Regions from separate parts of the Kribbella amoyensis genome, predicted to be linked through region 2. Evidence: riboswitches for the same ligand, from Rfam matches in the RefSeq annotation. Region 2 holds a riboswitch; the other holds the start of a gene.
What was found. A riboswitch is a leader RNA that binds a small molecule or an ion and turns the genes downstream of it on or off. The one in region 2 is predicted to bind S-adenosylmethionine.

Region 1 (3,336 bases), 3.1 Mb from region 2:
CGCCGCCGACGGGGACGCGGTGGCCGGCGGCATCGTCGACCAGGCCGTCGCCGATCTGGGCGAGACGATCCGGACCGCCGTCGCGACGATGCGTCCGGGCGAGGAGATCCCGGTCGCCTGTGTCGGTGGGCTCTTCGACGCCGGTGACCAGCTGCTCGAACCACTGGCCCGGCAGCTCGACGACCGCGCGGCGCTGACCAAGCCCCTCGGGACACCGCTGGACGGCGCGGCCCGGCTCGCCCGCGGAACGCTGCAGCCGTACGACGACCTGGTCACCGTGCACCGCCGCCCGGAGTGACCCCTTCCGCCGACCGGTCGGTGCGGTCATCGTTGGTAGCCGTCGCCGACAGGCAGAGGACACGACGATGAGCAGACGACAGCACCCACCCTTGTTGCTTGGCGCAACCACCTTGGACATCACGCCGCCCGCCGGGCATCCGATGGACGGGTACGCCGGCCGCCTCGGCCCCGCGACCGGTACGGCGGACCCGCTGCGCGCCACCCTCGTCTGGCTCAGCACCGAGGACGACTCCGGCGTGCTCTGGCTCAGCCTGGACGCCGTCGCCACCACGACCGAACTCGCCACCGAGCTGGCCGAAGCGGCAGCCACCGCGACGGGCATCCCCGCGGAACGCGTCCTGGTCTGCGCGTCCCACACGCACTCGGGTCCGTCCGGGTGGTCGGGCCGGATCCACCCCGTGATGACCGCCGAACGCGAACCCGACCTGGTCCGCGCCCTCACCACGACCGTCGCTACCGCCGAGATCGCCCGCATCCCGGTCACAGCGAGCTGGCGATCCACCGAGGTTCGCGGCGTCGGGACCAACCGCCATCACCTCGATGGTCCGCACGACGCCACGGTCGGCATCCTCGCCCTGACCGACCAGGCGGGGACCACGGCCGCGGTGTTGGTCGACTTCGCCTGTCACCCGACCGCGTACGGCGCCGAGAACCTGCTCTGGTCCGCCGACTGGCCGGGCGCCGCACGGGATCGGCTCGACAGTCCCGTGGTCGGCTTCCTGCAAGGGGCGGCCGGCGACGTCAGTCCGCGGTTCACCCGGCAAGGTCGGGACGCGGCCGAGATCGGCCGACTCGGCGGACTCCTGGCTACCGCGGTCAACGACGCCCTGGCCGAGGGCGGGATCCCGTTGCCGTCGATCGCGCCGACCGTGCGGCGGACGACGATCCGCCTGCCCGTTCGCGAACTCCCTTCTCCTGAAGAGGTCTCCGCGATGGTCGACGCAGCCGAGGCCGCCGTCCGCAGCGGAGACGGACCAGCCGCCCGAATCGCCCGCACCCGGTTGGAGGGCGCGCGTGGTCAGGCCGCGATGCTCGCCGCGGACCTGCCGGCCGAGCTCGTGGTGCCGATCACGGTCGTCTCGCTCGGCCACGTCGCCTGGATCCACCTGCCGGTCGAGCCCTTCGCGATCCACGGCCGCCGGCTGCAGGACGGAAGCGAGTACGGCGTCACCCGGGTGATCGGCTACACGGACGGGTACTTCGGGTACCTGGTCGACGCGGAGGCCCGCCGGACCGGTACGTACGAGGCGCTGATCAGCTACTTCGACCCGGCCGCGACCGATCGTCTCCTGGCGGCGGCGACCACGCTGTCGATCCGAGCACCTTCTCACGATGTGTCCACAGATCTCATTGAATGAGATAGCTGCTGGCGCGCGGACCGGGCTGTTGGTTACCGTCTTCGGCAGGTCATGAGTGCCAGCGACAAGCCCCGGCTAGCTGGCCGGCAACCCTCCTCCGCGGTGGGGTGCCCCGGGTGAGGACCAGGCCGTGCGGACACCCCGTTCGGCAAGTGCGGACCCACCGGGAGCCAGCGTGTCCATCCTCTCCATCCTCGAGCCTGCCAATCACACCGCCGTCGTCCGGCCGTCCGTGGCCCGGCTCAGCACCGGTAGCATCCCCGCGACCGTCGGCGCCGACCTGCTCGTCCCGCTGGCCGACGGCCGGGTGACGGACTACGCCAACTTCGACCACGGGGCCAGCGCGCCCTGTCTGGAGTCGGTGCGCGCCGCCGTCGAGGCCGCGCTGCCGTCGTACGCCTCGGTGCACCGCGGCAACGGGTACGCCTCCCGGATCACCACCCAGTGGTACGAGCGGGCCCGTCGGCAGGTGCACGAGTTCGTCGGCGCGCGGGACGACTACCAGGTGATCTTCACCCGGCAGACCACCGACGCCCTGAACCTGCTCGCCCGCGCGGTCCCGGCCGACGCGACCGTGATCGTCTTCGAGTCCGAGCACCACGCGGCCCTGCTGCCCTGGCCCGCGGAGCGCACCGTCCGGCTAGCGGCGCCCGAGTCGCCGGCCCAGGCCATCACCGCCGTCGCCGACGCGCTGCGGACGGCGCCCGAGGGACCACGGCTCGTGGTGGTCACCGGCGCCTCGAACGTCACCGGCGAGATCTTCCCGATCGCCGAGCTGGCCGCTGTCGCGCGAGCCCACGGTGCCCGGATCTGCCTCGACGCCGCACAGCTCGCCCCGCACCGCGAGGTCGACATCGCCGCGCTCGACGTCGACTGGGTCGCCCTGAGCGGCCACAAGCTGTACGCCCCGTACGGTGCGGGCGCGCTGGTGGGCCGGACCGACTGGCTCGACGCGGCCGACCCGTACCTGCTCGGCGGCGGCGCCACCGCGGCCGTAGCGGGCGACACCACCGTCTGGAACGAAGGGCCGGCCCGGCACGAGGGCGGCTCCCCCAACGTCATCGGCGCGATCGCCCTGGCGGCGGCCTGTGCGGCGATCAGCGAGCACCGTGATGCGATCGAGCAGCACGAGCGCAGCCTGCTAGCCCGGCTCCGGACCGGACTGGCCCAGCTCCCCGGCGTCACCACGTACTCGGTCTTCGGCGAGGACGCCGACCGCGTCGGTACGGTCTGCTTCACCGTGGACGGCCTGACGTCCACCCTGGTCTCCGCGGCGCTGTCGGCGGAGTACGGGATCGGGGTGCGGGACGGGAAGTTCTGTGCGCACCTGCTCGTCGGTCACCTGCTGAACGACTCCCCCGAGCACGGCACCGCCGTCCGGGCGAGCCTCGGCCTCGGGACCACCCGCGAGCACGTCGACCGCCTCGTGAACGCCGTCCGCACGCTCACGACGAGCGGCCCGCGCACCGCGTACGAGGAGTCCGCGCACGGCTGCCAGCCGGCCGAGGACCCGCGCGACCTCGAGGCTCCCAAGATCTGGTGAGCCCTGCTGTGCCGGCCGGCCCACCGCTCGGGTGGACCGGCACAGCGACAAGCTACTTCGGCGACAGACCTGTGTGGTGAGCGGCGAACGCCAGCAGGTCGGCCCACTCCGAGGCGACCATGGCGGCGGGTTTGC
Region 2 (3,336 bases):
GACTTCCTCATCGACCCGCTGCCGAACCTGCTCTTCACCCGCGACTCCAGCGTGTGGATCCGCGATTCGGTGGCGGTGACGTCGCTGGCGATGCCGGCCCGGTCCCGCGAGACCCAGCTGACCGAGCTGATCTACAGGTTCCACCCGCGCTTCACCGGCGCCGACAAGGTGTACGACCACCAACTCGAGCACGTGGAAGGCGGCGACGTGCTCGCCCTCGGCCCCGGCGTCCTCGCGGTCGGTGTCGGCGAGCGGACCACCCCGGCCGGCGTCGAACGACTGGCCCGCCGGGTCTTCGCGAAGGACCTGGCCCACACCGTCCTCGCCGTCCCGATCGCCCAGCAGCGGGCCACGATGCACCTCGACACCGTCTGCACGATGGTCGACGTCGACGCCGTGCTGATGTACCCGAACATGGCCGAGGAGATGCGGGCCCTCGCCGTCACGACCGACGGCGACCAGCTGCACGTGGCCGAGCCGGAGCCGTTCCTGGTGGCGGCGGCCAAGGCGCTCGAGATCGACACCCTCCGTCGCATCGACACCGGCCTCGACCCGGTCACGGCCGAACGCGAGCAGTGGGACGACGGCAACAACACCCTCGCCCTGGCCCCGCGGGTCTGCATCGCCTACGAGCGGACCGTCGAGACCAACGCCCGCCTGGAGGAGTCCGGGATCGACGTCATCCGGATCTCCGGCTCCGAGCTCGGCTCCGGTCGCGGCGGCCCGCGCTGCATGTCCTGCCCGATCCTTCGCGACCCGCTCACCAGGTCGGCCGACTCGGGTCGATGACGCTCTGTCGACCGTCGTTCGATCCACCCCGTGGAACGCGATCACTCACAGTGAAGTAAGCCTTGCGACACACGGAGTGAAATCGGGGGTTGTCCCCGGCCCGTCTTGTGAGTAGTCTTCATGCCTAGGCCCAGGCCCTGTTGCTCCCCCGTCAGCAGGACTTGGGCCGTCCACGTTCCTGGGGCCAACCCAGGCCTCCGAAGGGCCCGCACCTCGTGCGGGCCCTTCGGCATTTCCGGCCGCGCCCTGGTCCGGGGCTCGGTTGTGTGGTGAAGTCGGAAGGAAATCCACGGGCCGCGGCGCGAATCCGGTGCTAAGGTCCGCGACAGGTCAAGAGCGCCAGCGCGAAGCCCCGGCTCGCTGGCCGGCAACCCTCGTAGCAGCGGGTGGGGTGCCCCGGGTGATGACCTGGTCCGGTACGCCGAGTACCGGGCAAGCCGCGACCCGAAAGGACCGTGCGTCTCATGCGCTCCGGCGAACCTCCCCCGCCTTCCACCGCGGGCCCCCCGACACCGGCACGACCCGAGCAGGATCCCGGCGACTCCGTGACGGCGGATCCGGCCCGGTACGACGGCCGCGGTGCTCGGATGGCCGGCGAGTTCGTGTTGACGGCACCCGTGCTGGTGGGGGAGTTCGTGCGGCTGGAGCCGTTGGAGTACCGGCACGCGGCCGATCTCGCGGTCGCGGCCGAGGAGGATCGGAGCAGTTACCGGTACACCTGGGTACCGACGGCCCAGGAGATCGACGACTACCTCGCGGCCCAGCTCGCTCGGGCCGATACCGGGCGACTGGCCCCGTACGCGCAGGTGGACCCGGCCACCGGACGGGCGATCGGCGCGACGGCGTACTGGGATCCGCGGCCCTGGCCGGACGGTACCGGGCTGAGCGCGATCGAGGTCGGGTTCACCTGGCTCGCGGCGTCGGCGCAGCGGACGGGGGTGAACGCCGAGGCGAAGCTCCTGCTCTTCAGTCACGCCTTCGAGCAGTGGGGTGTCGCCCGCGTCGACTGAAGACCGATGCCCGCAACCTGCACTCCCGCGCCGCCATCGAGAGCGTCGGCGCCACCTACGAGGGCACCCTGCGGAGCTGGTCCCGCTCCTGGGTCCCGGGTGAGGAAGATCGCCTCCGCGACTCCGCGATGTACTCGATCATCGACAAGGACTGGCCGACCCGCCGCACCCGTCTCCAAGCCCGGCTGGCCCTGCTCCGCCCCACCAGCCAGGGCACCAACCAGCCCCTGCCCAAAGTCCGTCGAGGCAAAGCCCGAACCGGCTGGGCCACCGGCTGGTAATCCGGGCCCTCCGCAACAACCCGGGAAGGCATCGGTCCTGGCGGCAGATCCGCGGCAGTTCCATGACAGTGCCGACGGCAACTATTGCCGGCAGACACCGACGAAGGGACTCCATGAAGAAATCGCTGACCAGAACTACCGCCGCACTCGCGACGGTCGCTGCTGCCACGGCAGTACTTACGCCCGCCGAGGCCGCTACGACTGCGGCGTGGGACTGCCCCGCGGACGCCTACGGCTGCCTGTGGGACGGCTACCACGGCACTGGCGACCGCTACGTGGTTCGCGCGACCGGCGGGTACCTCCTGCCCGCCGGGTACAAGGACAAGATCTCGTCGATGCGGGCCGTCCGGGCCCGAAAGATCATCCTGTACAACTGGCACGCAGACAAAGCTGCGTACGTCCCCATCTACGAGGTGTTCGGTCCCAACGGCGTGGGGGCCAACGTCCTTCCCCACGAGAACACCGCGGACCGAATTGTGGTCCAGGTCTGAGCGCTGCGGGATAGAGCTGGTCCCCTGCTGCCCGTCTGCAGCAGGGGACCACTGGTTTCAGCGGATGGTGAGCTGGCGGCTGGCCAGGCCGGCTCGGGCGGCTCGCTCTTCGGTGCTGAGCGGGGCTTCGGTGGCGAGCGCCTTGTCGAGGGCGGCGGCGAAGTCGGCGGCCGGCTTCTCCAGGTCGGCGGCCTCGGCGTCGGCGGGGAGCTCCCAGACCGGGGCAAGGACCCCGAGGGCCCGGAACGAGCCGATCAGGCGGCTGCCGTCGGTGAGGGCCGAGCCGCCGGCCGCGTGCAGCCGGGCCAACGCGTCGAGCAGGGTGTCCTCGGCGTGCGGCATCACCCAGCGCAGGTACCGGCGGTCGCCGATCTGGGTCCAGTACGCCGCGTCGACCGAGTCCAGGCGGACCGTCGGGGAGGCGGCGGCGTTGGCGCGTTCGAGGCCGGCGGCGACCTCGCCGGTCGGGTCCTCGACGTTCTCGCCGACCCAGAAGTCGAAGCCCTCGTGCACCTTCACGGTGATCGGCTCGCTGGTGTCGATCAGGTCCTGCAGCCGCGGACCGTCCTTCAGCAGGTCACCGAGCTGGATCGGGTTGCCCGGCTCGGTGGTCAGCGCGGCGGTGATCGCGTGGCCGACGTCGCGACTCGGGTCGCCGGTGGAGGCGTGCGTCTGCAGGCCGATCCAGATCGACTCGTCGTCGCGGACCAGGCCCGGCATCGCCATCGGCAGCAGGGTGACCAGATTGACCTTCTTGCCCGCGTG

Region 1: it holds a riboswitch for S-adenosylmethionine, as region 2 does, so the genes downstream of both, FB561_RS23535 (aminotransferase class V-fold PLP-dependent enzyme) here and FB561_RS38205 (GNAT family N-acetyltransferase) in region 2, are expected to answer to the same signal.

Annotation. Positions count from the first base shown of each region.
Region 1 is NZ_VIVK01000001.1:5,023,092-5,026,427, reverse strand. Features, by position in the region: gene FB561_RS23545 (N-acetylglucosamine kinase) at 1-298, shown strand, start outside; gene FB561_RS23540 (neutral/alkaline non-lysosomal ceramidase N-terminal domain-containing protein) at 366-1,658, shown strand; SAM riboswitch class IV at 1,706-1,819, shown strand; gene FB561_RS23535 (aminotransferase class V-fold PLP-dependent enzyme) at 1,834-3,201, shown strand; gene FB561_RS23530 (prolyl oligopeptidase family serine peptidase) at 3,254-3,336, opposite strand, start outside.
Region 2 is NZ_VIVK01000001.1:1,930,993-1,934,328, reverse strand. Features, by position in the region: gene FB561_RS09255 (arginine deiminase) at 1-789, shown strand, start outside; SAM riboswitch class IV at 1,118-1,234, shown strand; gene FB561_RS38205 (GNAT family N-acetyltransferase) at 1,335-1,799, shown strand; gene FB561_RS38200 (GNAT family N-acetyltransferase) at 1,775-2,080, shown strand; gene FB561_RS09245 (peptidase inhibitor family I36 protein) at 2,194-2,571, shown strand; gene FB561_RS09240 (DUF5926 family protein) at 2,629-3,336, opposite strand, start outside.